One region of the Pseudomonas sp. NPDC090203 genome, then DNA from elsewhere that is predicted to be linked to it. Evidence: predicted binding sites of a transcription regulator. Region 1 holds the regulator's gene; the other holds the start of a gene.
What was found. Region 1 encodes sigma-54, which starts transcription at its own class of promoters, with help from an activator protein. Its sites were predicted from a motif close to ANTGGCATNNANNTTGCTNT; they were not measured.
Positions count from the first base shown of each region.

Region 2: ACIPO9_RS23480 (CmpA/NrtA family ABC transporter substrate-binding protein) is a predicted target of sigma-54. The motif match lies at 14,003-14,022, and genes of this name have one in related genera.

Region 1 is NZ_JBIVCV010000007.1:211,720-226,661, reverse strand. Features, by position in the region: gene rapZ (RNase adapter RapZ) at 1-38, opposite strand, end outside; gene ptsN (PTS IIA-like nitrogen regulatory protein PtsN) at 41-505, opposite strand; gene hpf (ribosome hibernation-promoting factor, HPF/YfiA family) at 518-826, opposite strand; gene ACIPO9_RS14510 (RNA polymerase factor sigma-54) at 1,001-2,500, opposite strand; gene lptB (LPS export ABC transporter ATP-binding protein) at 2,687-3,412, opposite strand; gene lptA (lipopolysaccharide transport periplasmic protein LptA) at 3,412-3,960, opposite strand; gene lptC (LPS export ABC transporter periplasmic protein LptC) at 3,947-4,519, opposite strand; gene kdsC (3-deoxy-manno-octulosonate-8-phosphatase KdsC) at 4,530-5,063, opposite strand; gene ACIPO9_RS14485 (KpsF/GutQ family sugar-phosphate isomerase) at 5,064-6,038, opposite strand; gene ACIPO9_RS14480 (ATP-binding cassette domain-containing protein) at 6,351-7,160, shown strand; gene mlaE (lipid asymmetry maintenance ABC transporter permease subunit MlaE) at 7,160-7,957, shown strand; gene mlaD (outer membrane lipid asymmetry maintenance protein MlaD) at 7,957-8,424, shown strand; gene ACIPO9_RS14465 (phospholipid-binding protein MlaC) at 8,436-9,092, shown strand; gene ACIPO9_RS14460 (lipid asymmetry maintenance protein MlaB) at 9,089-9,394, shown strand; gene ACIPO9_RS14455 (BolA family protein) at 9,510-9,749, shown strand; gene murA (UDP-N-acetylglucosamine 1-carboxyvinyltransferase) at 9,773-11,038, shown strand; gene hisG (ATP phosphoribosyltransferase) at 11,212-11,847, shown strand; gene hisD (histidinol dehydrogenase) at 11,997-13,325, shown strand; gene hisC (histidinol-phosphate transaminase) at 13,328-14,380, shown strand; gene algW (Do family serine endopeptidase AlgW) at 14,438-14,942, opposite strand, start outside.
Region 2 is NZ_JBIVCV010000015.1:105,873-120,814, forward strand. Features, by position in the region: gene ppsA (phosphoenolpyruvate synthase) at 1-2,311, shown strand, start outside; gene ACIPO9_RS23430 (alpha/beta fold hydrolase) at 2,427-3,419, shown strand; gene rraA (ribonuclease E activity regulator RraA) at 3,642-4,130, shown strand; gene ACIPO9_RS23440 (zinc transporter ZntB) at 4,168-5,163, shown strand; gene ACIPO9_RS23445 (CrfX protein) at 5,241-5,492, shown strand; gene ACIPO9_RS23450 (mechanosensitive ion channel family protein) at 5,495-6,319, shown strand; gene sigX (RNA polymerase sigma factor SigX) at 6,407-6,997, shown strand; gene ACIPO9_RS23460 (OmpA family protein) at 7,105-8,139, shown strand; gene ACIPO9_RS23465 (protein kinase) at 8,341-10,035, opposite strand; gene ACIPO9_RS23470 (nitrate/nitrite transporter) at 10,054-11,265, opposite strand; gene ACIPO9_RS23475 (ANTAR domain-containing response regulator) at 12,074-12,649, opposite strand; gene ACIPO9_RS23480 (CmpA/NrtA family ABC transporter substrate-binding protein) at 12,662-13,870, opposite strand; gene ACIPO9_RS23485 (quinone-dependent dihydroorotate dehydrogenase) at 14,126-14,942, shown strand, end outside.

The sequences.
Region 1 (14,942 bases):
CCGGAGCCGGAGCGACCGCTGACGATGATCATGCGCATGTTCAGTGACCGTTCTGTACGCGAAGCACGACGTTGTACAGCTCTTCGCTGCTCTTGGCCTCGCGCAGGCTTGCGCGGACGTCGGCACGGTCGAGCATGCTGGCGATCTGGCGAAGCAGTTCGAGGTGGGCATCGGTCGCTGCTTCAGGGACGAGCAGCACGAACAGCAGGTCAACCGGAGCGCCGTCGATGGCGTCGAAGTCGACAGGTCGTTGCAGGTGCAGCACGGCACTCACCGGTGCCTGGCAGCCCTTGAATCGGCAGTGGGGGATGGCGATCCCGTTGCCAAAACCGGTAGACCCCAGTTTTTCACGGGCGAGTAGGCTTTCGTAGACGTCTTGCCAGTCGAACTCGGGAACTTCTTCGCCGATGCGTCGGGCAATCTCTTCGAGTACTGCTTTCTTGCTGCCGCCTGGCACGTTCACGAATGAACGGCCAGGGGTCAGGATATTTTCAAGTCGGATCATGGAGGGGGAGCGTCAGCGAGCGGCCGCACCTTTGAGGATGCTTTGCTGCTTTTCCTTATGTTTGAGCAGTTGTCTGTCCAGCTTGTCAGTGAGCAGGTCGATTGCCGCGTACATGTCATCATGCTCCGCATTGGCTACGACCTCTCCACCGTGGATATGCAGGGTGGCCTCGATCTTCTGTTTGAGTTTCTCGACGGCCATCGTCACCTGCACGTTGGTAATCTTGTCAAAGTGCCCTTCGAGCTTTTTCAGCTTCAGCTCGATGTACTCGCGCAGGGGCTTGGTCACTTCCAGTTGGTGTCCACTGATGTTGACTTGCATACAGCTTCTCCTTCGTTGCCAGTGCATTAAGAGGCAGGCTGAGTACCTGCCACTGGAACGCTGTGGCTCGTGACCTCTAGGTTCTAGTAAGAAAAGTCTTGAGACCCGGTCATGCTGCGCTGAAAACAGCCTTGCCTTACCTACGTCTTAAAACATTTCGTACAGAGCCTGCCTTTACATCAGTCGCTTGCGCTCGCTCGAAGGGGCTATCCCTAAGGATTCGCGATACTTGGCGACTGTGCGACGGGCCACTTGGATGCCTTGTGCCTCCAGTAAACCAGCGATCTTGCTGTCACTCAACGGCTTTTTCTGATTTTCCGCGGCAACCAGTTTCTTGATGATCGCGCGAATGGCCGTGGACGAGCATTCACCGCCCTCGGAGGTGCTCACGTGGCTGGAGAAGAAGTACTTCAGTTCGTAAATGCCGCGAGGCGTGTGCATGAACTTTTGCGTGGTGACCCGCGAGATCGTCGATTCGTGCATGCCCACCGCCTCGGCGATGTCGTGCAGGACCAACGGCTTCATCGCCTCGTCGCCGTACTCCAGGAAGCCGCGCTGGTGCTCGACGATCTGGGTCGCGACTTTCATCAGGGTTTCATTGCGGCTTTGCAGGCTCTTGATGAACCAGCGCGCTTCCTGCAACTGGTTGCGCATGAAGGTGTTGTCGGCGCTGGTGTCGGCACGACGCACGAAACCTGCGTACTGCGGGTTCACTCGCAGGCGCGGCACGGCTTCCTGGTTCAGCTCCACCAGCCAGCGCTCGTTGTCCTTGCGCACGATCACGTCGGGCACCACGTACTCGGCTTCGCTGGATTCGATCTGCGAGCCAGGACGCGGGTTGAGGCTCTGGACCAGTTCGATGACCTGGCGCAGGTCATCTTCCTTGAGCTTCATGCGGCGCATCAGTTGCGAGTAGTCGCGGCTGCCCAGCAAGTCGATGTAGTCACTGACCAGGCGCTGGGCTTCGGCCAGCCACGGGGTTTTGGCAGGCAACTGGCGCAATTGCAGCAGCAGGCATTCGCTCAGGGTGCGGGCGCCGATGCCGGCGGGCTCGAACTGTTGAATGCGGTGCAGGACGGCTTCGATTTCGTCCAGCTCGATGTCCAGTTCCGGGTCGAACGCGTCGAGCAGCTCTTCCAGGGACTCGTCCAGGTAGCCCTGGTTGTTGATGCAGTCGATCAGCGTGACGGCGATCAGGCGGTCAGTGTCGGACATCGGCGCCAGGTTCAGTTGCCACAGCAGATGGCTTTGCAGGCTTTCGCCGACCGAGGTGCGGGTGGTGAAGTCCCACTCGTCATCGTCGTTGCTGGGCAGGCTGCTGGCGCTGGTCTGGTAGATGTCTTCCCAGGCGGTGTCGACCGGCAGTTCGTTGGGGATGCGCTCGCTCTCGCTCCACTCGCCGTCTTCGAGATTGTCGACGGTGGGGGCGGATTCCTGGTAGGTCGGTTCCTGAACGTCGGCGTTGGGCTTGTTTTCGATGTTGTCGGCCATCGGGTCGGCATTATCGAAGTCGTCGCCTTCTTCCTGGCGTTCCAGCATGGGGTTGGACTCCAGTGCCTCCTGGATTTCCTGTTGGAGATCCAGCGTGGACAATTGGAGCAAGCGGATGGCCTGTTGCAGCTGCGGTGTCATCGTCAGCTGCTGGCCCATTCTCAAGACTAGCGAAGGTTTCATGGCAGGGGCTTAACACCTTATTCGCCGGCGCATCCGCGCCATCCACTACTGGGCGCCGGGGCGCCAAATTAAGCAAATTATATGCCTGAAACCGAAGTGTTTGCCTAGGGTGTGGCGACAATTAATCCGGGGTTGGCGATGAGGCGCATGCAGCGGTCGCCGGCCAACCCCTTGTCAGCCCCCTGTTTACAGGCGGAACTCGTGGCCGAGATACACTTCCTTGACCAACTGGTTGGCCAGGATGGTTTCAGCGTCACCTTCTGCAATCAGCTGCCCGTCGTTGACGATGTAGGCGGTTTCGCAGATGTCGAGGGTTTCGCGCACGTTGTGGTCGGTGATCAGAACGCCGATACCCTTCGCCTTGAGATGGTAGATGATCTGCTTGATATCGCCCACGGAGATCGGGTCGACACCGGCGAATGGCTCGTCGAGCAGGATGAACTTCGGTGCGGTGGCCAGTGCGCGGGCGATTTCGACACGACGACGCTCACCACCGGACAGGCTCATGCCCAGGTTGTCGCGGATATGCGTGATGTGGAATTCCTGCAGCAGGCTTTCCAGTTCCTTGCGACGTCCTGCACGATCCAGTTCCTTGCGGGTTTCCAGGATCGCCATGATGTTGTCCGACACCGACAGCTTGCGGAAGATCGAGGCTTCCTGCGGCAGGTAGCCGATGCCGGCACGGGCACGCCCGTGCATCGGCTGGTGGCTGACGTCCTGTTCGTCGATCAGCACGCGGCCCTGGTCGGCCTGCACCAGGCCGACGATCATGTAGAAGCAGGTGGTCTTGCCCGCACCGTTGGGGCCGAGCAGGCCAACGATCTGGCCGCTGTCGATGGACAGGCTGACGTCACGTACCACCTGGCGGCTTTTGTAGGCCTTGGCCAGGTGTTGGGCTTTCAGCGTCGCCATTACTGCGCCTTCTGCTGGTCGGTTTTCTTTTTCGGCTGGATCACCATGTCGACGCGAGGACGCGCTTCGGTGACCTTGCTGCCGGTGGCGCGGCCAGCGCTGGCCAGCTTGCGCACGGTGTCATAGACGATCTTCTCGCCCTGGGTCACGTTGTTGTCCTTGTCGATGACCTTGGCCTTGTCGATCAGCACGATGCGGTTTTGCGGCGCATGGTACTGGATCGTCACGCCCCAGCCCTGAACGGGTTTGGGGTCGCCAGCGGTCTGCAACTGCTCGAAGTAGGCCAGGTTGCCCACCGAGGTCACGACGTCGATGTCACCTTGCGGGGTGCGGGTCATGGTCACCTTGTTGCCGGTGACCTTCATCGAGCCCTGAGTAATGATCACATTACCGGTGTAGGTGGCGATGCCTTGCTTGTCATCGAGCTGGGCGTCGTCGGCCTGAATGCGGATAGGCTGATCCTGATCGTTCGGCAGAGCCCAGGCGCTCACGCTTCCCAGTGCTGCGCCCAGGCCGAGCAAAATAGGGAGGGTTTTAAGGAGCCTCATACTGTCCTCTTGCGTTCGATAGCAGGTGTATCCTGCTTTCTTTTAGATAGGCTTTCATACCCGTACCGGTGCTCACGCCGTTGAAGCCGTCGATTCTAACGGGTTGGGCCGTTTCCGCATATTGCTTCTGAGGGAAGACAGTCATGCGGGTGCTGGTGATGATGGTGGTGCGGTTCTGTTCGTCGGTGCGGTTGATGCGCACGTTGTCGATCAGCTCGACATGATCGCCGCCCGGGGAAACCTCGGCGCGTACGCTCTGTACATGCCACGGAAACTCGGTGCCACGGTACATCTGCAGCACAGGGGTGGTCATCAGGGTCACGTCGGTAGCCTTCAGGTGCTCGACCTTGTCCGCCGTCAGGTCGTACTGCTGGGTGCCGTCGGGCAGGTACTGGATGCTGTGGGCGTTCATCGCATAGTAGTCGATGGCGCTCTCGTCCACGGCAACCTTTGGCTGGTCCATGAAGCTTTCCGGGCTGATGTTCCAGTAGCCGGCCGCTGCAAGCAGCAGTCCCAGTGCACCGAAGATCAGAAATGTGCGAAATCTTTTGCTCAGCATAAGTACGCTTCTATAAGTAGGCGGCGTGGGCCGCTTCGAGGTTGCCCTGGGCGTTCAGGATCAGCTCGCAGAATTCCCGGGCAGCGCCTTCGCCGCCCCGTGCCCGGGTAACGCCGTGTGCATGCTCGCGCACAAAACCTGCGGCGTTGGCCACGGCCATGCCCAGGCCTACCCGGCGAATCACCGGCAGGTCGGGCAGGTCGTCACCCAGATAGGCAACCTGTTCATAGCTCAGGTTCAATTGCGCCAGCAGTTCATCGAGCACCACCAGCTTGTCTTCACGGCCCTGGTACAGATGGGCGATACCCAGGTTTTTGGCGCGACGCTCGACGACCGGGGTCTTGCGACCGCTGATGATAGCGGTGGTCACGCCGGAATTGATCAGCATCTTGATGCCTTGACCGTCCAGGGTGTTGAAGGTCTTGAACTCGCTGCCGTCTTCAAGGAAGTAAAGGCGACCGTCAGTGAGGACGCCATCGACATCGAACACTGCCAGCTTGATCTGTTTGCCGCGTTGCATCAGGTCGTTCATATCACCGCTCATTTACATGACTCCCGCGCGCAGCAGGTCCTGGAGGTTGAAGGCGCCCACCGGACGGTCGGTTTCATCCACCACGATCAGCGCGCTGATCTTGTTGTCTTCCATGATTTTAAGGGCTTGTGCCGCGAGCATGTCCGGGCGGACGGTCTTGCCGTGCACGGTCATCACTTCGTCGATGGTCGCCTGGCGAATATCGATAGGGCGGTCCAGCGTACGGCGCAAGTCGCCGTCGGTGAAGATCCCGGCCAGGCGTCCGTCGGTCTCGACGATGGCGGTCATGCCCAGGCCCTTGCGGGTCATTTCCATCAGCGAGTCGCGCAGCAGTGTTCCGCGCGCCACCACAGGCAGCTCGCCACCGGTGTGCATCACGTGCTCAACCTTGAGCAGCAGGCGGCGGCCAAGGGCGCCACCTGGATGGGAGAAGGCGAAATCTTCGGCGGTAAAACCGCGTGCGTCGAGCAGGGCCACTGCCAGTGCGTCGCCCATGACCAGTGCCGCCGTGGTCGAGGAGGTCGGGGCCAGGTTCAGCGGGCAGGCTTCTTTCTCGACCCGGGCATTGAGGTTCACGTCCGCGGCTTTGGCCAGCGTCGACTCGGGGTTGCCGGTCAGGCTGATGAGCTTGATGCCCAGGCGCTTGATGAGCGGCAGCAGGGTCACGATTTCGTTGGTCGTGCCCGAGTTCGACAGGGCCAGGATGATGTCGTCGGCGGTGATCATGCCCATGTCGCCATGGCTGGCTTCGGCCGGGTGCACGAAAAACGCCGGGGTGCCGGTGCTGGCCAGGGTCGCGGCGATCTTCTTGCCGATGTGCCCTGACTTGCCCATCCCGACCACCACAACCCGCCCTTTGCTGGCCAGGATCATCTGGCACGCACTGACGAAATCGCTATCGATGTGCGCGAGCAAACCCTCCACGGCCTCTATTTCAAGGCGGATGGTGCATTGTGCCGATTGGATCAGGTCGCGGGCGTCGGTCATGTCTGGAGAGGATCGGTCTGCTGAAAAGGCGGGGATTATAGCGACAATGTTGAAAAGCCTCACGCTTCATTGCGGATGTTTGTTTATTCAAAGTGCCTGTCCGTCAGTTCCTGCACCGCCCAGGGCAGGAGTGTTGCAGGAAATTTGCACTGCAACCGCCGTTTGCGCTGCCTTTAACGCCTTGTAATGTTGGAGCTTTGGCTGCGTACGACAGCGGTGGTATAGTTCGCCGCTTGTTCGGCCCCCCCAGACAGTGTGTCGTTCTTCAAGGACGCAGCATCTGAGAGAGAGGCTGCATCGCAAGGAGTTTAGATGAGTGCCGATAACGCCTACGCGGTCGAATTGAAGGGTGTGTCCTTCAAACGCGGTACGCGCAGCATCTTCAATAATGTCGACATCCGCATCCCCCGGGGCAAAGTCACCGGCATCATGGGGCCGTCGGGCAGTGGCAAGACCACTCTGCTGCGGCTGATGGGTGCGCAACTGCGCCCGGCCAGCGGTGAAGTCTGGGTCAACGGCCAGAACCTGCCAAAGCTCTCGCGCAGCGATCTGTTCGATGCGCGCAAGCAGATGGGGGTCCTGTTCCAGAGCGGTGCGCTGTTCACCGATCTCGACGTTTTCGAAAACGTGGCCTTTCCGCTGCGGGTTCATACCCAGCTTCCCGAAGACATGATCCGCGATATCGTCCTGCTCAAATTGCAGGCGGTCGGGTTGCGCGGTGCCGTCGAGCTGATGCCCGACGAGCTCTCCGGGGGCATGAAGCGCCGCGTGGCGCTGGCCCGGGCCATTGCACTGGATCCGCAGATCCTCATGTATGACGAGCCCTTCGTGGGGCAGGACCCGATCGCCATGGGCGTACTGGTGCGCCTGATCCGCCTGCTCAACGATGCACTGGGGATCACCAGCGTCGTGGTTTCCCACGACCTGGCCGAAACTGCCAGCATCGCCGACTATCTGTATGTGGTCGGGGACGGTCAGGTGCTGGGGCAGGGCACGCCGCAGGAATTGATGCAGTCGGACAACCCGCGCATTCGCCAGTTCATGACAGGGGATCCAGACGGCCCTGTGCCATTTCACTATCCGGCACCGGATTATCGCGAAGATCTTTTGGGGAAGCGCTGATGCGCAGAAAGTCATTGATGGATCGTATACGCCTGATGGGGCGTTCGGCGATCGACATAGTTGCGGTACTGGGGCGTTCGGGGATTTTTCTGGTCCATGCCTTGCTGGGGCGAGGCGGGATCGGCGGCGGTTTCCAGTTGCTGGTTCGCCAGCTCTACTCGGTGGGCGTCATGTCGCTGGCGATCATCGTCGTGTCCGGCGTGTTCATCGGCATGGTATTGGCCCTGCAGGGTTTCAGCATCCTGGCCAAGTACGGCTCCGAGCAGGCCGTCGGGCAGATGGTTGCCCTGACGCTGCTGCGTGAACTGGGGCCGGTGGTGACCGCGTTGCTGTTCGCCGGTCGTGCCGGCTCGGCGCTGACCGCTGAAATCGGCAACATGAAATCCACCGAGCAGTTGTCCAGCCTCGAGATGATCGGCGTGGACCCCCTCAAGTACATCGTCGCGCCCCGCCTGTGGGCCGGCTTCATTTCGCTGCCGGTGCTCGCCATCATTTTCAGTGTGGTGGGTATCTGGGGTGGTTCGTGGGTGGCTGTCGACTGGCTGGGCGTCTACGAAGGCTCGTTCTGGGCGAACATGCAGAACAGCGTTTCCTTCCCCAATGATGTCATCAACGGTGTGATCAAAAGCGTTGTCTTTGCTTTTGTGGTCACCTGGATTGCCGTGTTTCAAGGCTATGACTGCGAGCCCACATCCGAGGGGATCAGTCGCGCCACGACCAAGACCGTGGTCTACGCCTCGTTGGCCGTATTGGGCCTGGACTTTATTTTGACCGCCTTGATGTTTGGAGACTTCTGATGCAAAACCGCGCCCTCGAAACCGGTGTCGGCCTGTTCCTGCTGGCTGGCATCCTGGCCTTGCTCCTGCTGGCCCTGCGCGTCAGCGGTCTCTCCGCCAGCACGACAGCCGACAGCTATAAACTTTACGCAAATTTCGACAATATCGCCGGTTTGACTGTCAGAGCGAAGGTGACCATGGCCGGTGTGACCATCGGCAAGGTCACTGCAATCGATCTGGACCACGACACCTTCACCGGTCGCGTGACCATGGAAGTGGACAAGCGCGTGAATAATCTGCCTTCGGACTCCACGGCTTCTATTCTCACTGCAGGCTTGCTGGGCGAGAAATACGTCGGCATCAGCGTCGGTGGCGATGACAAGCTGTTGAAAGACGGCGGCACCATTCACGACACGCAGTCGTCCCTGGTGCTCGAGGACCTGATCGGTAAATTCCTGCTCAATTCCGTGGGTAAAGACGCCAAATGAGGAGTTTTTTCATGATCTCGATTCTGCGCCGTGGCCTTCTGGTGCTGCTGGCTGCCCTGCCTCTGTTTGCCAACGCGGCAGCGACGACATCGTCGGCCCATGACCTTGTCGACAACACCACCAAGCAACTGCTGGCCGACCTTGCCGCGAACAAGGAAAGCTACAAGACCAACCCGCAGGCCTTCTACGACGCGCTCAACGGCATCGTCGGGCCGGTCATCGATGCTGACGGCATTTCCAAGAGCATCATGACCGTCAAGTATTCGCGCAACGCCACCCCGGCCCAGATGCAGCGCTTCCAGGAAAACTTCAAGCGCAGCCTGATCCAGTTCTATGGCAACGCACTGCTGGAGTACAACAACCAGGGCATCACCGTGGCTCCGGCCAAGGAAGAGGGCGCCGACCGCACCTCGGTCGACATGTCGGTCAAGGGCAACAACGGCGCCGTTTACCCTGTGTCCTACACACTGGTCAAAATCAATGACGAGTGGAAAGTGCGCAACGTGATCATCAACGGCATCAACATCGGCAAGCTGTTCCGCGATCAGTTCGCCGATGCCATGCAGCGCAACGGCAACAACCTGGACAAGACCATCGATGGCTGGGCCGGCGAAGTCGCCAAGGCCAAGCAGGAGACCGAGAACTCGCCTGACAAGGTCGTCAAATGACTGAAGCCTGTGTGACGGCCGTCGGCAGCAGCGAGCTCAAGCTGTTCGGCGTGCTCGACTACCGTACCGGCCCCGCGCTGCGCAAGCAGGGTGCCGAGTTGATCAAGGCCAGTGATTCACCGACGCTGGTGCTCGACTGCTCCGCCGTGCAGAAATCCAGCAGCGTGGGCCTGGCCCTGCTGCTGGCGTTCATGCGTGACGCCCAGGCGGCCGGCAAGTCGGTCAGCGTTCGTGCGCTGCCCGAAGACATGAGAGAAATCGCACAGGTATCGGGTCTGACCGAGCTGTTCGAACAACATTGATTGCTATCATCGATCAAGCCCCTCGTCCGGCACCTGGTAAAGCAGGGTTCGCAACGAGAGGGCTTTTTTGTATCATGGCCGACCCGCGCGCACAGGGCGCCGATTGAGGTTAAGCATGCAGGCCGTAGAAGTTAAGAGCTTCCTTGAAGGTAAGCTGCCAGAGATCCAGGTCGAAGTTGAAGGCGAAGGCTGCAACTTCCAGCTGAACGTTATCAGCGATGAACTGGCTACACTAAGTCCGGTCAAGCGCCAGCAGCAGATCTACACGCATTTGAACCCATGGATCGCCGATGGCAGCATCCACGCGGTCACCATGAAATTTTTCAGCCGCGCTGCATGGGCCGAGCGCACCTGAGCCTAATTGGCGTCGAGATTCCAATGGATAAACTGATTATTACTGGCGGCGTTCGTCTTGATGGCGAAATCCGCATTTCCGGGGCGAAGAACTCTGCCCTGCCGATTCTTGCTGCAACCCTGCTGGCCGATGGGCCGGTGACGGTCCAGAACCTGCCGCACCTGCACGACATCACCACCATGATCGAGCTGTTCGGCCGCATGGGCATCGAGCCGATCATCGACGAGAAACTCAGCGTCGAGATCGATCCTCGCACCATCAAGACCCTGGTCGCGCCGTACGAGCTGGTGAAAACCATGCGCGCCTCGATCCTGGTACTGGGTCCGATGGTTGCCCGCTTCGGTGAAGCCGAAGTCGCGCTGCCTGGCGGTTGCGCCATCGGTTCGCGTCCGGTTGACCTGCACATCCGTGGCCTGGAAGCCATGGGCGCGATCATCGAAGTCGAAGGCGGCTACATCAAGGCCAAAGCGCCGGAAGGCGGCCTGCGTGGCGCGCACTTCTTCTTCGACACCGTCAGCGTGACCGGTACCGAAAACATCATGATGGCCGCCGCGCTGGCCCGTGGTCGCAGCGTGCTGCAGAACGCCGCTCGTGAGCCTGAAGTCGTCGACCTGGCAAACTTCATCAACGCCATGGGTGGCAAGGTTTCCGGTGCTGGCACCGACACCATCACCATCGAAGGCGTCGAGCGTCTGGGCAAGGCGACCTACCGCGTCATGCCTGACCGCATCGAGACCGGCACCTACCTGGTCGCTGCTGCCGTGACCGGTGGCCGCGTCAAGGTCAAGGACACCGATCCGACCATTCTCGAAGCCGTTCTGGAAAAACTGCGTGAAGCTGGCGCCGAAATCACCACCGGTGAGGACTGGATCGAGCTGAACATGCACGGCAAGCGTCCGAAGGCCGTGAACCTGCGCACCGCTCCGTACCCGGCGTTCCCGACCGACATGCAGGCGCAGTTCATCTCGCTGAACGCCATCGCCGAAGGTACTGGCGCGATCATCGAAACGATCTTCGAAAACCGCTTCATGCACGTGTATGAAATGCACCGCATGGGCGCGCAGATCCAGGTCGAAGGCAACACGGCCATCGTCACTGGCTGCGAGAAGCTCAAGGGCGCGCCAGTCATGGCGACCGACCTGCGTGCATCGGCCAGCCTCGTGCTGTCGGCGCTGGTGGCCCAGGGCGACACATTGATCGACCGCATCTACCACATCGACCGTGGTTACGAGTGCATCGAAGAGAAACTGCAGATGCTGGGCGCGAAAATCCGTCGCGTACCGGGCTAACAGTCTCTCAGGCTTGCCGTCGCCCGTGCAGGTTCGGCACGGGCGGCGGGCAAGCCAGCTCAAGGCTTGACCCATTGAATCGTTTCGCTTCGAGTCCTGCGGTTTCGACTTGAAGATTGTCGGGCGCCCATTGCTTCCCGGCTCGCGCTTGCTGATAAGGACTGACGTTTCCCATGTTGACCATCGCACTGTCCAAGGGCCGAATCCTTGACGACACCCTGCCGCTCCTCGCTGCTGCGGGCATCGTGCCGACCGAGAATCCGGACAAGAGCCGCAAGTTGATCATCCCCACGACTCAGGAAGACGTTCGTCTGCTGATCGTGCGTGCGACCGATGTGCCGACCTATGTCGAGCACGGCGCGGCTGACCTGGGTGTGGCGGGCAAGGACGTCCTGATGGAATACGGCGGCCAGGGCCTGTACGAGCCACTGGATCTGCAGATTGCCCAGTGCAAGCTGATGACCGCAGGTGCCGTTGGCGCTGCCGAGCCTCGCGGCCGTCTGCGCGTGGCGACCAAGTTCGTCAACGTTGCCAAGCGTTATTACGCAGAACAAGGTCGTCAGGTCGATATCATCAAGCTGTACGGCTCCATGGAGCTGGCGCCGCTGGTGGGCCTGGCCGACAAGATCATCGACGTAGTCGACACCGGCAACACCCTGCGTGCCAACGGTCTCGAACCTCAGGAACTGATCGCTCACATCAGTTCGCGCCTGGTGGTGAACAAGGCATCGATGAAGATGCAGCACGCCCGTATCCAGTCGCTGATCGACACCCTGCGCACTGCCGTAGAGTCGCGACACCGCGGTTGACTGTTTCGCGCGACTTTAAACAAAGTTGCGCCCAGCTATCCGTGTCATAGCCAAATTTCTCAGGTGCCTGCGCGGATGGCTTGGTAGCTTAGGCTCCTGCCTTTGCATTCAAGGCTCCTGAGAAATTGCCATTTATTGAGGCTCACGCTATGACCACTCCAAACACCATTCGCCGACTCAACGCTGCTGACCCGGATTTCGCCCGACATCTGGCTCATCTGCTGAGCTGGGAAAGTGTGTCTGACGACTCGGTCAATCAGCGTGTGCTGGACATCATCAAGAACGTGCGCGAGCGCGGCGATGCGGCACTGGTTGAGTACACCCAGCGTTTCGACGGCCTGCAGGTGGCGTCCATGTCCGACCTGATCCTGCCGCGCGAGCGTCTGGAACTGGCGCTGGCCCGCATCACCCCCGCTCAGCGCCAGGCGCTGGAAAAGGCCGCTGACCGCGTGCGCAGCTACCACGAACGGCAGAAACAGGATTCCTGGAGCTACACCGAAGCCGACGGCACTGTGCTGGGCCAGAAGGTCACCCCGCTGGATCGCGCCGGCCTGTATGTGCCGGGCGGCAAGGCGTCGTACCCGTCTTCGGTACTGATGAACGCGATTCCGGCCAAGGTCGCGGGCGTCGGCGAAGTCGTCATGGTCGTGCCGACTCCGCGCGGCGAGATCAACGAACTGGTGCTGGCCGCTGCCTGCATCGCTGGCGTTGACCGGGTGTTCACCATCGGTGGCGCCCAGGCTGTCGCGGCCCTGGCCTACGGCACCGAAAGCGTGCCGCAGGTGGACAAGGTCGTAGGTCCCGGCAACATCTATGTGGCCACGGCCAAGCGTCACGTGTTTGGTCAGGTCGGCATCGACATGATTGCCGGTCCTTCGGAAATCCTCGTGGTCTGCGACGGCCAGACCGATCCGGACTGGATCGCCATGGACCTGTTTTCCCAGGCCGAGCACGACGAAGACGCCCAGGCGATTCTGGTCAGCCCCGATGCCGAGTTCCTCGACAAGGTTGCGGCGAGCATCGCCAGGCTGATGCCGACCATGGAGCGCGCCGAGATCATCAACACCTCGATCAACGGTCGCGGTGCCCTGATCAAGGTGGCGGACATGAATCAGGCCATCGAAGTCGCCAACCGCATTGCGCCGGAGCACCTGGAACTCTCGGTTGCCGATCCTGACGCCTGGCTGCCACAGATTCGCCACGCCGGTGCGATCTTCATGGGCCGTCACACCTCGGAAGCCCTGGGCGACTACTGCGCGGGCCCCAACCACGTGCTGCCGACGTCCGGCACTGCGCGCTTCTCCTCGCCGCTGGGGGTCTATGACTTCCAGAAACGCTCTTCGATCATCTTCTGCTCCGAGCAGGGTGCATCGGAGCTGGGCAAGACGGCGTCGGTGCTGGCCCGCGGCGAGTCGCTGACCGCCCACGCCCGCAGCGCCGAGTACCGGATCAAAGATAACCAACAGGAAGGCAAGTGAGCATGAGCAAGTTCTGGAGTCCTTTTGTCCGTGACCTCGTGCCTTACGTGCCGGGCGAACAACCCAAGCTGACCAAGCTTGTGAAGCTGAACACCAACGAGAACCCCTACGGCCCGTCGCCCAAGGCGATCGAGGCGATGCGCGCCGAGGTCAATGACAACCTGCGCCTGTACCCGGACCCCAATAGCGACCTGCTCAAGCAGTCGGTCGCGCGTTACTACGGCGTCGAGGCCAACCGTGTGTTCCTCGGCAACGGTTCCGATGAGGTGCTGGCCCACGCCTACCACGCGTTTTTCCTGAAGGACAAGCCGCTGTTGTTCCCGGACATCAGCTACAGCTTCTACCCGGTGTACTGCGGCCTCTATGGCGTGGACTACGAAATGGTGCCGCTGGACGAACAGTTCCAGATTCGCGTCGAGGACTACAAGCGTCCCAACGGCGGCATCATTTTCCCGAACCCCAACGCGCCGACCGGCTGTTTGATGGCGCTGGAGGCGGTCGAGCAGATCCTGGCCGCCAACCCGGATTCGGTGGTCATCGTGGATGAGGCCTACATCGACTTTGGTGGCGAGACTGCAATCACTCTGGTGGATCGTTATCCGAACCTGCTGGTGACCCAGACCCTGTCCAAGTCCCGCTCGCTGGCGGGCTTGCGCGTTGGCCTGGCGGTGGGGCATCCGGACCTGATCGAAGCGCTGGAACGGGTGAAGAACAGCTTCAACTCCTACCCGCTGGACCGCATGGCCATCGTCGGTGCGGCTGCGGCGTTCGATGACCGCGAGTACTTCGAGAAGACCTGCCAGCTGGTGATCGACAGCCGCGAGAAGCTGGTGGCGCAACTGGAAGGCAAAGGCTTTGAAGTGTTGCCATCGGCGGCGAACTTCATCTTCGCCCGTCACCCGGAACACGACGCAGCGGGCCTTGCCGCCAAGGTGCGTGAGCAGGGTGTGATCGTGCGTCACTTCAAGCAGGAACGCATTGCGCAATTCCTGCGCATCACCATCGGCACGCCAGAGCAGAATCAGGCGCTGGTGGATGCGTTGGGCGATCTCTAAGCATTTATTGCCCGCATGAAAAAACCGCCTTATCGGCGGTTTTTTTATGGCTGCGAATCAATCCTCTGCCGCAGGCGCTGGGGTTTGTGGCGGGCGCAGGCCCACTTCTGCCATCAACTTCAATTCCTTGCCGTTACGCATCACCTGAATCGCGATCTTCTCAGACGGCTTGGTGCGTGCCACCTGGTTCATCGATTTGCGACCATCGCCGGCCGGCTCGCCGTTGATGCTCAGGATCACGTCACCCAACTGCAAACCGGCCTTTTGCGCCGGGCCGTCGCGGAAGATACCGGCCACCACGATGCCGGGGCGGTCTTTCAGGCCAAAGGACTCAGCCAGCTCCTGGGTCAAAGGCTGTACTTCGATACCCAGCCAGCCACGAATCACCTGGCCATGCTCGATGATCGACTTCATCACCTCCAGCGCAAGCTTGGTCGGGATCGCAAAACCGATGCCCTGTGAACCACCGGATTTGGAGAAAATCGCCGTGTTGATCCCGGTCAGGTTGCCGTTGGCGTCCACCAGCGCGCCGCCCGAGTTGCCGGGGTTGATGGCGGCGTCG
Region 2 (14,942 bases), on a different contig from region 1:
GAACGCATCCCTCGGAGAGATGATCAGCAACCTGGCGGGCGCAGGCGTGTCCGTCCCTGGTGGCTTCGCCACTACAGCTCAGGCCTACCGTGATTTTCTTGAGCAAAGCGGCCTCAATGATCAGATTCACAAAGCACTCGATGCCCTGAACGTCGACGACGTCAACGCCCTGGCCAAGACCGGCGCGCAGATTCGTCAGTGGATCATGGAGGCTGAATTCCCCGAGCAGCTCAACGCCGAAATCCGCGCAGCCTTCGCGACCCTGTCGGCTGGCAATCCGGACGTCGCCGTGGCCGTGCGTTCTTCCGCCACCGCAGAAGACCTGCCTGACGCTTCTTTTGCCGGTCAGCAGGAAACCTTCCTCAACATCCGTGGCGTCGACAACGTGATCCGCGCAGCGAAGGAAGTCTTCGCCTCGCTGTTCAACGACCGCGCCATTTCCTACCGTGTGCACCAGGGTTTCGACCACAAGCTGGTGGCGTTGTCGGCTGGCGTGCAGCGCATGGTGCGTTCCGAGACCGGAACCGCTGGCGTGATGTTCACCCTGGACACCGAATCGGGCTTTCGTGACGTCGTCTTCATCACCGGCGCCTACGGCCTGGGCGAAACCGTCGTACAAGGCGCGGTCAACCCGGACGAGTTCTACGTTCACAAGGGCACCCTTGAAGCCGGTCGTCCTGCGATCCTGCGCCGCAACCTGGGCAGCAAGGCCATCAAGATGATCTACGGCGACGAGGCCAAGGCCGGTCGTTCGGTGAAAACCGTCGACGTCGATGCCGTCGAGCGCGCGCGTTTCTGCCTGTCCGATGAAGAAGTCAGCAACCTGGCCCGCCAGGCGATGATCATCGAGAAGCACTACGGCTGCCCGATGGACATCGAGTGGGCCAAGGACGGTGACGACGGCAAGCTCTACATCGTTCAGGCGCGTCCTGAAACCGTGAAGAGCCGCAGCTCCGCCAACGTCATGGAGCGCTACCTGCTTAAAGAGAAAGGCACCGTTCTGGCCGAAGGCCGTGCCATTGGCCAGCGCATCGGCGCGGGCAAGGTGCGGATCATCAAGGACGTGTCCGAGATGGACAAGGTCCAGCCAGGCGACGTGCTGGTCTCCGACATGACCGACCCTGACTGGGAACCGGTGATGAAACGCGCCAGCGCCATCGTCACCAACCGTGGCGGCCGTACCTGCCACGCGGCGATCATCGCCCGCGAGCTGGGTATCCCGGCAGTGGTCGGTTGCGGCAACGCCACCGAGCTGTTGAAGGATGGCCAGGGCGTGACCGTTTCCTGTGCCGAAGGCGACACCGGCTACATCTTCGAAGGCGAGCTGGGCTTCGACATCAAGCAGAACTCCGTCGATGCCATGCCGGAACTGCCGTTCAAGATCATGATGAACGTCGGCAACCCCGACCGCGCATTCGATTTCGCCCAGTTGCCGAACGCTGGTATCGGCCTGGCGCGTCTGGAGTTCATCATCAACCGCATGATCGGCGTGCACCCCAAAGCGCTGCTGAACTACCCGAACCTGCCGCTGGACATCAAGGAAAGCGTCGACAAGCGTATCGCCGGTTACAACGACCCGGTCGGTTTCTACGTCGAGAAGCTGGTCGAGGGTATCAGCACCCTGGCGGCGGCTTTCTACCCGAAAAAGGTCATCGTGCGCCTGTCGGACTTCAAGTCCAACGAGTACGCCAACCTGATCGGCGGCAAGCTGTACGAGCCTGAAGAAGAGAACCCGATGCTGGGCTTCCGTGGTGCTTCGCGTTACATCAGCGAAAACTTCCGCGACTGCTTCGAGCTGGAATGCCGTGCCCTCAAGCGCGTGCGCAACGAGATGGGCCTGACCAACGTCGAGATCATGGTGCCGTTCGTACGCACCCTGGGCGAAGCGAGCCAGGTGGTCGACTTGCTCGCCGAAAACGGCCTGGCCCGTGGCGACAACGGCCTGCGCGTCATCATGATGTGCGAGCTGCCGTCCAACGCCTTGCTGGCCGATGAGTTCCTCGAGTTCTTCGACGGTTTCTCCATCGGTTCCAACGACCTGACCCAGCTGACCCTGGGCCTGGACCGTGACTCGGGCATCATCGCGCACCTGTTCGACGAGCGTAACCCTGCGGTCAAGAAGCTGTTGTCCAATGCCATCCAGGCCTGTAACAAGGCTGGCAAGTACATCGGCATCTGCGGCCAGGGCCCGTCCGACCACCCGGATCTGGCGCGCTGGCTGATGGAGCAGGGCATCGAGAGCGTTTCCCTGAACCCGGACTCGGTACTGGAAACCTGGTTCTTCCTCTCTGAAGAAGAAGCGCCAAAATGATGTAAGATGCGGGCCCGTTTCGGCGGGCCGGTTCTCTTGGGAAGGGCGGCCTTGATGAGTCCGCCCTTTTTTCATGGGCCGTTTTCGCGCCAATTCAGAATCAAGCACGAGTTCTATGCAAAGCAGCAGCAATCTCTTTCCTGTGGCCTTGATCAGCGCCGAGCGGCGTGGCGACCTGATCGAGGACGTGTACCGCCTCAAACCCGGCAACAGCATGGACTTCACCGTCGAGCTGGCCGTGACTCGCCTGGGCCTGGTCGCCAACCCCGACGTGCGCGGCGTGCCGGTGATCCTGCTGCATGGCAGCTTCTCCAACCGGCGTTTCTGGTACTCGCCCAAGGGCATCGGCCTGGGTGCCTACCTGGCCCGGGCCGGTTTCGACGTGTGGATTGCAGAAATGCGCGGTCACGGTTTGTCGGCGCGTAATGAAGCCTATCGACACAATCGCGTGGCTGACTACGCAAGGTATGACCTGCCGGCCATTGGTGCATTCGTTCGTGAACAGAGCGGGCAGGCGCCGCACTGGATCGGCCATTCGCTGGGCGGCACCACCCTTGCCGCAGCGTTGGGCGGGCACTACTTCGACGCGGGCCTGGTGGCCTCGGCAGCGTTGTTCGGCAGCCAGGTCAGCCGCACCTACTGGCCGCTGAAAGTGCCGCCCGTGCAGTGGAGTACGCGCTTGCTGCTCAAGCGTTTCGATCATGTGTCCGGTGCGCGTTTCAAGCGCGGCCCCGAAGACGAGCCCATGGGGGTCGTGCTCGAAGCCATCGGCTGGCAGAGCCTGTTCGGCCGTTTTGGTGACAAGAAGGACGACTGGTGGTCAGGCCTGCGTCATGTGGACGTGCCGTTGCTGTGTGTCGCCGGTGCAGGCGATCACCAGGACCCTGAGTGGGCCTGTCGTGAACTCTTCGAGCAGTTCGGCGGCGAGCGCAAGGAGTTCTGGTGCCTTGGACGTGAGCAGGGTTTTGCCGAAGACTTCGGCCACGTGCAGATGCTGGTCAGCAAAGGCGCACAGGCGCAGGTCTGGCCGCAGGTCGCGGACTGGTTGAACCGGCAGGTGGGTGCCACTGAGCCTGAATCAACGCTGAACACGGTGGCAACTCCCTGATATAGAGCCCTCGCGGCCATTCCTATGCCCATCACTTGACGCTAAGCTAGCCGCCAGTTGATGAGCAGTACCCGGATTTCAAGGCAGGGCAATACTCGTCGGTCAGGTTTTTGTTCTATATAAGGAAGCATTGTGGTGGTGAGCGCGGTCAGACGTGCGTGCCACATTAACCTGCATGATGCAGGTCTTCCTTGAACACCCAGCCTTTGACAGGAGTTCAGCATGCATTACATCACTCCGGATTTGTGTGACGCCTACCCTGAACTGGTTCAGGTCGTCGAACCGATGTTCAGCAATTTTGGTGGTCGTGATTCGTTTGGCGGGGAAATCGTCACGCTCAAATGTTTCGAGGATAACTCGAAGGTGCGCGAGCAGGCCGACCAGAACGGCAAGGGCAAGGTGCTTGTCGTGGATGGTGGCGGTTCGCTGCGTTGTGCGTTGCTCGGGGACATGCTGGCCGAGAAAGCGGCCAAGAATGGCTGGGAAGGCATGGTCATCTATGGCTGCGTGCGTGACGTTGACGTTCTGGCGCAAACCGACCTGGGTGTGCAGGCCCTGGCCAGTCACCCGCTCAAGACCGAGAAACGCGGCCTTGGCGATCTGAACGTGGTCGTGGCCTTCGGTGGCGTGACCTTTCGCCCGGGCGAGTATGTGTATGCCGACAACAACGGCATCATCGTATCCAGAAGCCCTCTGAAAATGCCGGACTGACCGGCCTTTTCGTCATCGAGGAAAGCAAGGACAACTGATGTTCGACGAAACAAACGCGCAGTGGGGGCTGGTACACGCCCTGGTACTGGACGGGAAGGGCGGGGCGCGTTCAATCGCTCGGACCGAGCTCGACAGCCTGCAACTGGCGCCCACGGAAAGCGTGTGGCTCCACTGGGATCGCAGCCATCCGCAGACTCAGACCTGGCTGCGCACGGCCAGCGGCCTGAGTGAATTCGTCTGCGACCTCATGCTTGAGGAAAACACCCGGCCACGGCTGCTGCCGCTGCCGGACGATGAAATGCTGTTGTTCCTGCGCGGCGTCAACCTCAATCCGGGCGCTGAACCGGAAGACATGGTCTCGGTGCGCATCTTTGCCGCGGCCCAGCGGGTGATTTCCCTGCGTCTGCGCTCGCTGCGGGCGACCGACGAACTGATCGACCTGTTGAACGCGGGCAAGGGGCCGAAAACCGCTTCCGAGCTGCTGGTCTACCTGGCGCAACTGCTCACCGACAAGGTGCAGGCAGTGGTCAGCGAGCTGACCGAACTGGTCGATGACATGGAAGATCGCATAGATGCCGACGAACGGTATATGCCCGAGCACGGCAACATGGTGCACATCCGTCGAAGGGCGGCAGGCATGCGTCGATTCCTGGCGCCGCAGCGGGAAATCTACGCGCAATTGACCCGCAGCCGCTTGCCCTGGTTCGTCGAAGACGACTCGGACTATTGGAACGAATTGAACAACAGCCTGACCCGCTACCTCGAAGAGCTGGAACTGACCCGCGAGCGCGTCGGGCTGGTGCTCGAGGCCGAAGACAGACGCCTCAACGAGCGCATGAACCGGACCATGTACCGATTCGGCATCATCACCGGGATCTTCCTGCCGATGAGCTTCATTACCGGTCTGCTGGGCATCAACGTTGGCGGTATGCCGGGTGCCGACAGCCCCTGGGGTTTCATGATCGCGTGCCTGGTGATGATCGTCCTGGGGGGGGGTCAGATCTGGTGGTTCAAGCGTCTGCGCTGGATGTGACGGATGAAAATTGGCGTGCGGATGTGTGACTTGTGCAAAATTGCCTGCGTCTGTCTGTGACATTACGTGAGGTGCCTATGCACGACCCGTTTGAAGAATCACTGCGCGACATGCTCAATTCATCGTCCGCCAGCCGGGATGATGACGCAGTCCTGGGGCGCGTCCTCAAGACCGCCAATCGCCAGGTCGGGGCAGGGGATCTGTTCGGTCTGCTCGGGCGCTGCACCCAGGCATTGATGATTGCCGTGAACAACGGCTCTGCTCACGTTTCACCTGTTTCGCGTCGCAAGGCGACGGTTGCCGGCACTACAGAAAACAAGGCTGATTGAATATGGAATTGGATCTCTGGACACAGAGCCTGGTCACCGCAATGACTGCGTTGTGGACCAAAGTCGCGAACTTCATCCCGAACCTGTTCGGCGCTCTGGTGGTTGTTCTGTTGGGTTTCGTGGTGGCCAAGCTGCTCGATACCCTGCTGTCCAAGCTGTTGGCCAAGCTGGGCCTGGATCGCCTGATGGGCGGTACGGGCCTGACCAAACTGATCAGTCGCGCAGGGATCCAGGTCCCGATTTCGACGCTGATCGGAAAGATCGTGTATTGGTTTGTGCTCTTGATTTTCCTGGTGTCGGCGGCAGAATCCCTCGGCCTTGAGCGGGTCTCGGCGACACTGGACATGCTGGCGCTGTACTTGCCGAAGGTGTTCGGCGCAGCCTTGGTGCTGCTGGTGGGCGTCTTGCTGGCGCAACTGGTCAACGGCGTTGTGCGTGGCGCGGCCGAAGGCGTCGGGCTCGATTACGCCGCAGGCCTGGGGCGCATCGCTCAATGGCTGGTGATCATCATCAGCATTTCGGTGGCGATCAGCCAGCTGGAGGTCAAAACCGACCTGCTGAACCATGTGATCGTGATTGGATTGATTACCGTTGGTCTGGCAGTTGCGTTGGCCATGGGGCTTGGCAGTCGCGAAATCGCGAGCCAGATCCTGGCAGGAATTTATGTGCGGGAGCTGTATCAGGTAGGGCAACAAGTGCGTATTGGAGAGGTCGAAGGGCAGATCGAAGAGATTGGCACGGTGAAGACCACGCTGCTGACTGACGAGGGGGAACTGGTGTCGTTGTCGAACCGGATCCTGCTCGAGCAGCGAGTGAGCAGCCGCTGAACCGGCAAATCTGCTAATGTATGCCGCCCCAAAATCCCGGACGCCGGGATCTGGCGGACATTTTACTGACTGTCGGCACGACCTGTTTTGAATAAGCCCCAATCGCACTCACTGCGTTACGACCCCCGCGAGCTCTCCGACGAGGAGTTGGTGGCGCGCTCGCACGCCGAGCTGTTTCACGTCACTCGGGCGTACGAGGAGCTGATGCGGCGCTACCAGCGGACACTTTTTAACGTCTGCGCGCGCTATTTAGGGAACGATCGCGATGCTGACGATGTCTGTCAGGAGGTGATGCTTAAGGTGTTGTATGGCTTGAAGAATTTCGAGGGAAAATCGAAGTTCAAGACCTGGCTCTACAGCATCACCTACAACGAATGCATCACGCAGTATCGAAAGGAGCGGCGAAAGCGTCGGTTGATGGACGCCCTTAGCCTGGATCCTCTGGAGGAGGCGTCGGAAGACAAGACGCCGAAACCCGAAGAGAAGGGTGGGCTCGATCGCTGGCTTGTGCATGTGAACCCGATCGACCGGGAGATTCTGGTGCTTCGATTTGTCGCAGAGCTGGAATTTCAGGAGATCGCAGACATAATGCACATGGGCCTGAGTGCCACGAAAATGCGCTACAAACGGGCACTTGATAAATTACGTGAGAAATTTGCGGGCGTTACCGAAACTTAACTCGGAGCAAATATCTCTAACGGGCAGGCAAGTTCTGATAGACTTGCCGATGAGTTGTCTCTCGATTAGGGGGACTGCTTCACAATCACCAGATGGGGATTTAACGGATGAAACTGAAAAACACCTTGGGCTTGGCCATTGGTACTATTGTTGCCGCAACTTCGTTCGGCGCGCTGGCACAAGGCCAAGGCGCAGTCGAAATCGAAGGCTTCGCCAAGAAAGAACAGTTCGACAGCGCTCGTAATTTCAAAAATAACGGCAACCTGTTCGGCGGTTCTGTTGGCTACTTCCTGACCGACGACGTTGAATTGCGTCTGGGCTACGACGAAGTACACAACGTTCGCAGCGACGACGGTCGTAACATCAAGGGCGCGAACACCGCTCTGGACGCTCTGTACCACTTCAACAACCCGGGCGACATGCTGCGTCCGTACGTCTCGGCTGGTTTCTCCGACCAGAGCATCGGCCAGAACGGCCGTGGCGGTCGTGACCGCTCCACCTTCGCCAACCTGGGCGGCGGTGCCAAGCTGTACTTCACCGACAACTTCTACGCCCGTGCTGGCGTTGAAGCTCAGTACAACATCGACAAGGGCGACACCGAGTGGGCTCCTAGCGTCGGTATCGGTGTGAACTTCGGTGGCGGCTCCAAGAAAGTTGAAGCGGCACCAGCTCCAGTAGCTGAAGTGTGCTCCGACAGCGACAACGACGGCGTCTGCGACAACGTCGACAAGTGCCCTGACACCCCGGCCAACGTTACCGTTGATGCCAACGGTTGCCCGGCTGTTGCTGAAGTCGTACGTGTTGAGCTGGACGTGAAATTCGACTTCGACAAGTCGGTCGTCAAGCCAAACAGCTACGGTGACATCAAGAACCTGGCTGACTTCATGAAGCAGTACCCACAAACCACCACCACTGTTGAAGGTCACACTGACTCCGTCGGTCCTGACGCTTACAACCAGAAACTGTCCGAGCGTCGCGCTAGCGCCGTCAAGCAAGTTCTGGTTAACCAGTACGGTGTTGGCGCTAACCGCGTGAACTCGGTTGGCTACGGCGAAACCCGTCCAGTGGCTGACAACGCTACTGAAGCCGGTCGCGCTGTTAACCGTCGCGTAGAAGCACAAGTCGAAGCTCAAGCTAAGTAATTAGCCCACGCTTTGCGAAAAACCCGGCTCCGGCCGGGTTTTTCTTTTTCTGGATTCGGGTTCTGAACTACCGGGACCATGTCGGATATGTAGCCGTGAGGTATCGGTGAATGTACCGATGAACTGCCTGGTTAGTGGCAATTTAATATTCCTGCGGTCGCCACCAACTTCGGTGAATATCCAGGTGTAATCGACGCCTGTTCAACGCCGGAATAACCAGATCCACAGCACAAGATTCAACAGCAATGACAGCAATGCCACCGTTCTCCAGACCTTGACGGGCTCGCGCTCGAGCAAGGGCCTCGGGCGGATATTCAGCGTGGCAACTTCTCCCTTTTGCAATTGCGAAAGCCAGTGCTCGGCCGTCTCGAATCGCTTGCCGGGATCTGCCTGCAAGGCCTGATCCAGATGCCGTTCGATCCACTCGGGCACGTCCGGACGATAGCGGCTGGCAGGAATGGGCCGGGCGAATCGCCGATGCTGGAACGCCTCGATCTCACCGTAGGGATAATGCCCTGTCAGCAGGTAATACAGGGTGACACTCGCGGCATACAGGTCCAGGGACGCTGCAGGCTCTGCGCCTTCGAAGGCTTCTGGTGCGATGTAGCTCGGTGTGCCGGGAACGTCACCCGACGCCGAAGCCGACAGGCCGGGGCAGAAGGCAAGGCCGAAATCCAGCACGCGTAATTCGCCGTCTTCGTCGATCAACAGGTTTTCCGGCTTGATGTCCCGGTGCACGATGTTGCGTCGATGCAAAAGGCCCAGCGCGCTGAGCAGATCCCGTGCAAGTCTCAGCCAGGGCGTCAGTGCCATCGGGCCTTGCCGTGCGAACGTCTGCGCCAGGGTTTGCCCCGGGTACTCGCGCATGACGTAATACAGGTGCTGACGATCCGCCAATGGATGCACCTCGGGAAAGAAACGCCCCGCGACACGCCGCAGAAACCATTCCTCCAGCAACAGCGCCTGTCCCGCGCTATTGTCGTCATGGCGGGTCTCCGGCAGTGTCTTGAGCAGCCAGGGCTGTTGCTGACCGTCGTAGACCCGATACAGCTGTGACTGGCGTGAGTCGCCAAGGCGGGACTGAACCTTCCAGCCCTCGAAGTGCTGGCCCGGCTTGAGCGGCGGGGGCACTGGCCCTTGCTGCAATTGCAGCAGCGTGTCCCCCAGCGTGTCGCTGCCCAGTTGCAGGACTTCGATCAGCACTGCACTGGCGTTGTCCTGGCTGCCCGCCAAGTGCGCCGACTGCACCAGGGTGCGTACAGCGGCGTCCAGATCGTTCTGCTCATTGAGAGTCGAGCGGATGCGATCGTCGCCCAGCACGGCCCAGACTCCGTCGCTGACCAGCAGCAAGCGTTCGCCCTCACGTAGTTCGGCGTCCCGGTAATCCATGACCACATACTGATCCAGCCCCAGCGCGCGTTTGAGCACGTGCTGCATGTCCGGCTGCTCCCAGACGTGATCCTCGGTGATGCGCTGCAAGGTGCCATCCAGCCAGCGATAGACGCGGCAGTCGCCCACGTGGGCGAGGGTGAAGCGGCGCCCGCGCAAGACCAGCGCGCTGAGGGTGGTCAGCAGGCCATTGGCTTGCAGCCAGCGGTTCTGCGCCAGGAGCAGGCGGTCCAGCGCCTGTGCGATGCCCCAGGTTTCGGGCGTGGAGTAGTAATCCATGGCCAGTGCCTGGAGGGTCGAGCGGGACGCCAAACCCCCATCGACGCACTGACTCACACCGTCGGCCAGCGCAAAGACATAGCCTTTGCTGGCCGCAAGCGCCGGGGCAGGGGTGACCAGGCGGGTGGCGTCCTGGTTTTCCGCCCTGGGGCCACTGGCGCTGAATTCGGCGAAGCGCAGTTGCAGGCCGACCGCAGGCTCGGGTTTCAGCGTCAGTGGCTGGTTCATCGTCAAGCCTCGTTGGCGTCAGACACGTGCTGCGGTCACGGCGGCCGAACCCCAGGTGGTTCTCCAGCGGCGCTTGACGTTCATCAGGCCGAACCACGCCAGCACACCCAGCAGGGCGAACAGCCAGAGTCCCAGTTGGTAGTCGCCGGTGTTCTGTTTGATCGCGCCCAGGCCTGCGGCCAGCAGGAAGCCGCCGATGCCGCCTGCCATGCCGATCAGGCCGGTCATGACGCCGATTTCCTTGCGAAAGCGTTGGGGCACCAACTGGAACACCGCGCCGTTGCCGGCACCCAGGCCAAGCATCGCGGCGACGAACAGTGCCAGGGCAGCCCAGGAACTGGGCAGGTTGAAGCCTACGGCGGCGATGCAGATCGCTGCCACCGCGTACATGCCCGAGAGGGTGCGGATGCCGCCGAAGCGATCGGCCATTGCGCCGCCCAGCGGACGCATCAGGCTGCCGCCGAACACGCACGCAGCGGTGTAGTAGCCGGCGGTCACGGGGCTTAGGCCATATTGATCGTTGAAGTAGCCGGGCAGGGCGCTCGCCAGGCCAATGAAGCCGCCGAAGGTGACGCTGTAGAAGAACATGAACCACCAGCTGTCGCGGTCACCCAGCGCCTTGAAGTAGTCCGCCATGGACTTGGCCTTCGGGCGTTCCGGCGCGTTTTTCGCCATCAGCGAGAAGGCCAGCAGGGTCAACAGCAGCGGCACCACGGCGAAGCCGAACACGTTGTTCCAGCCGAAGCTTGCGGCCAGTAGCGGCGCGATCAGCGCGGCGAATACGGTGCCCGAGTTACCGGCCCCGGCGATCCCCATGGCCTTGCCCTGGTGCTGCGGCGGATACCATTGGGACGCCAGGGGCAGGGCGACGGCGAACGAGGCCCCTGCCATGCCCAGGCCAACGCCCAGCAGCAGCGCCTGTTCATAGCTGTGGATCCCCAGTTGCCAGGCGCAGAACAGCGAGACGATGACGATGACCTGGCCGATGATCCCGGCGGTCTTGGGTGACAACTGATCAGCCAGCATGCCCATCAGGAAGCGCAGGATGGCTCCGGCCAGAATCGGCGTGGCCACCATCAGCCCGCGCTGTTGCGTGGTCAGGTGCAGGTCGGTGGCGATCTGCACCGCCAGAGGGCCCAGCAGGTACCAGACCATGAAACTCAGGTCGAAGTAGAGGAAGGCTGCAAACAGCGTGGGTTTATGGCCGGCTTTCCAAAAGCTTGTATTCATCTAACACCTCATCTGCAGGAATGTGTTGCGCGTGCCGGGTGCGGCGCACCGTCACGGGTCAGGTCTTGCAGGTGAAGCACCAGCCCGGCGCTCCACCCGGCCCGTTTCCGGGACCAGAACGAAAAAACGTCGCAACCCTGTCCGCCCATGGCGAAGGGGTGTGCGACGTCTTTGTCGAAAGTGGGGCAACCGCCGTTGGCTACCTGTGTGGTCTACCTAGCAAAACCTGGGCCAGCGCACCCAGGTCACCCCAATCCCGTAGCAGTCCGGCTTGCCGGCGTCAGCGCCCGCGAAATCGCCCCGCCGGCAAGCCGTGCTGCTACGGTTATGCGGAGTTGCTGCGAGCACCGCTTGGCCCTTATCTGTAGGAGCGCGCTTGCCCGCGACGGCGGCGTGGCAGGCAACATGGAAACGTCAGGCCTTACACCTTCGCGGGCGAGCCCGCTCCCACAGGGGATTGTGTGTATTCCCGGATGTCGTACTCGTCCCAATCCCGTAGCAGTCCGGCTCTGCGAGCACCGCTTGCCCCTTATCTGTAGGAGCGCGCTTGCCCGCGACGGCGGCGTGCCAGGCGACATCGAAGCGTCAGGCCTGACGCCTTCGCGGGCGAGCCCGCTCCCACAGGGATTGTGTGTATTCCCGGATGTTGTACTCGCCCCAATCCCGTAGCGGTCCGGCTTGCCGGCGTCAGCGCCCGCGAAATCGCCCCGCCGGCAAGCCGTGCTGCTACGGTCAGCGGGAGGACGTGGCATCAGGTCTACCCCCAATCCCGTAGCAGCCGGGCTTGCCCGCGGGGAGGCCCTTGAGGTCAGCCCAGCAACTCGCTCATGGCAATGATCTGCTCGGCGACCTGGATCAGCTTCTGCTGTCGACTCATGGCCTGGCGCCGCATCAGGGTGTAGGCCTCTTCTTCGTTGCAGCTCTTCATCTTCATCAACAAACCCTTGGCCGTCTCGATGCGTTTGCGCTCGGCCAGTTGCTGGTCACGGGCGTGCAACTGCGCGCGCAGGTCCTGGTCGCTTTCGAACCGGGCCATGGCCACGTCGAGAATCGGCTGCAGACGCTGGGCGTAAATACCTTCGACGATGTAGGCGCTGACCCCGGACTTGATCGCCTGACGCATCACCCCTGGGTCATGCTCGTCGGTGAACATCACGATCGGGCGGGGCTGGTCGCGGGTGACCAGCACCACCTGCTCCATCACGTCGCGGCTCGGGGATTCGGTGTCGATCAGAATCACGTCCGGGCGCACGGCCTCGACCCGTTTGGGCAGGTCGATGACCAGGCCGGACTCGTCGATCACCTCGAAACCCGCCTCGGTCAGCGCGTTCTTGAGACGCCCGACCTTCTTCGCCGTGTCGTTGATCAACAGGATTCGCAGCATGCAGGCGTCTCCTCAGTGATCAGCGGCGACAGGCGCGCAATCGGCCAGTGCGTGGAGGGTGAAGCTGCGGGCGTACCCGGCCGGATCGCTGCCATCCCAGACCTTGCCGTCGATCAACTGGCTGCTGCGCATGGAATCGCTCGGCACCCGTATATCCATCGCTTCGGCGGCCTGGCGGTACAGCGCCAATTGCTGCACCTGCCGGGCGACGCCCAGGTAATCAGGGTCTTCGCGCAGCAGGCCCCAGCGGCGGAACTGGGTCATGAACCACATGCCGTCCGACAGCCAGGGCATGTTCACCTGGCCCTTGCGATGAAAACTCAAGGCGTGATGATCCTGCCAGTGATTGCCCAGCCCGTCGCTGTATTCGCCCAGCAGGCGTGCCTCGATGTCCTCGACCGGGGCGTTCACATAATCGGCACCGCTGAGCATCTGCGCGGTGCTGCGGCGGTTGTCCAGGCTCTGCTCGATGAAACGGCTCGCGTCGAGCACCGCCATCACCAGCGCACGCGCGGTGTTGGGGTATTGCTGGACGAACTCGCGACTGCAGCCCAGGACCTTCTCCGGATGATCGGGCCAGATGGTCTGGGACGTCGCCAGGGTGAACCCCAGGTTCTGGCTCACAGCCCGCGCACCCCAGGGCTCCCCCACGCAGAAGCCATCGATACGCTGCGCCTCCAGGTGATCGACCATCCGCGCAGGCGGCACCACCACGCTGTCGACGTCCTGCAGCGGGTGAATGCCCTGGCTCGCCAGCCAGTAATACAGCCACATCGCGTGGTTGCCGGTGGGCAGGGTCTGGGCGAAGGTGAGTTTTGTCTCGCTTTGGTGCGTGCGTTGCTCCAGCGCCTCAGGAGTGACCACGCCCTGATCCTTCAGCGCACTGGACAGGTTGATGCTCTGGCCGTTCTGGTTCAGGCCCATGAGCACGGCCATGTCAGTGGCGGGGCCACCGATGCCCAGTTGCGCGGCGTAGATCAGGCCGTAGAGGCTGTGTGCGGCGTGCAGTTCGCGATTGATCAGCTTGTCCCGCAGCGCCGACCACGAAGGCTGGCGCCGCAGGTTGATGTTCAGGCCGTAGGGCTGGGCGAAGCCCTGGGTGGCGGCGACGATCAACGAGGCGCTGTCGGTCAGGGCCATGAAGCCGACATCGATGCTGTTCAGTTCCGGTGCATCGCTGCCGTTGATCCAGGCCAGTGGGCTGTTGAGGCTGTCAGTCATGATTGTCGGTTCCGCCTGAAGGCTGCCTGCCTTCCATAAAAAAACGCCGCATCCTCCGAACGCTGCCCGGACGATCGCGACGCCATTGTCCCGGACAGGACCCGCCGTTGGGTCGCGCCGGCTGTACAGGCTCAAGCAAGCGATATGCCAGCGATGCCGGGCCGGCGCGCAAAGTTGCCGACATGCCTCGCACTCACCCCCGCGCACGTCTATAATCGGCGGCTGACTTCAGCCGCAATCGAGCCGCGCCCGCCCATGTATAACCTGGCCCGCCAGTTACTGTTCAAACTCTCCCCGGAAACCTCCCACGATCTGTCCATCGACCTGATCGGTGCAGGCGGTCGCCTGGGGCTCAATGGCCTGTTCAACAAGGCGCCCGTGCGGTTGCCGGTGACGGTCATGGGCTTGCAGTTCCCGAACCCGGTGGGCCTGGCCGCGGGCCTGGACAAGAACGGCGCGGCCATCGACGGCTTCGCGCAACTGGGTTTCGGTTTCGTCGAGATCGGCACCGTCACGCCGCGTCCGCAGCCGGGCAACCCCAAGCCGCGGATTTTCCGCCTGCCCCATGCCGAGGGCATCATCAATCGCATGGGCTTCAACAACCTGGGCGTCGATAACCTGGTCAGCCGCGTGCAGGCGGCCAAGTACAATGGCGTGCTGGGGATCAACATCGGCAAGAATTTCGACACGCCGGTCGAGCGCGCCGTCGACGACTACCTGATCTGCCTGGACAAGGTCTATGCCCACGCCAGCTACATCACCGTCAATGTCAGTTCGCCCAACACCCCGGGCCTGCGCAGCCTGCAGTTCGGCGATTCGCTCAAGCAACTGCTCGAAGCGCTGCGTGTGCGCCAGGAAGCCCTGACCGGGATCCACGGCAAGCGCGTTCCGTTGGCGATCAAGATCGCCCCGGACATGAGCGACGAGGAAACCGTACTGGTGGCCAGCGCCTTGCTGGAATCGGGTATGGACGCGGTCATCGCCACCAACACCACCCTGAGCCGTGAACGCGTTGAAGGGCTGCCCCATGCCGATGAGGCCGGTGGCCTGTCGGGTGCGCCGGTGCGCGAGA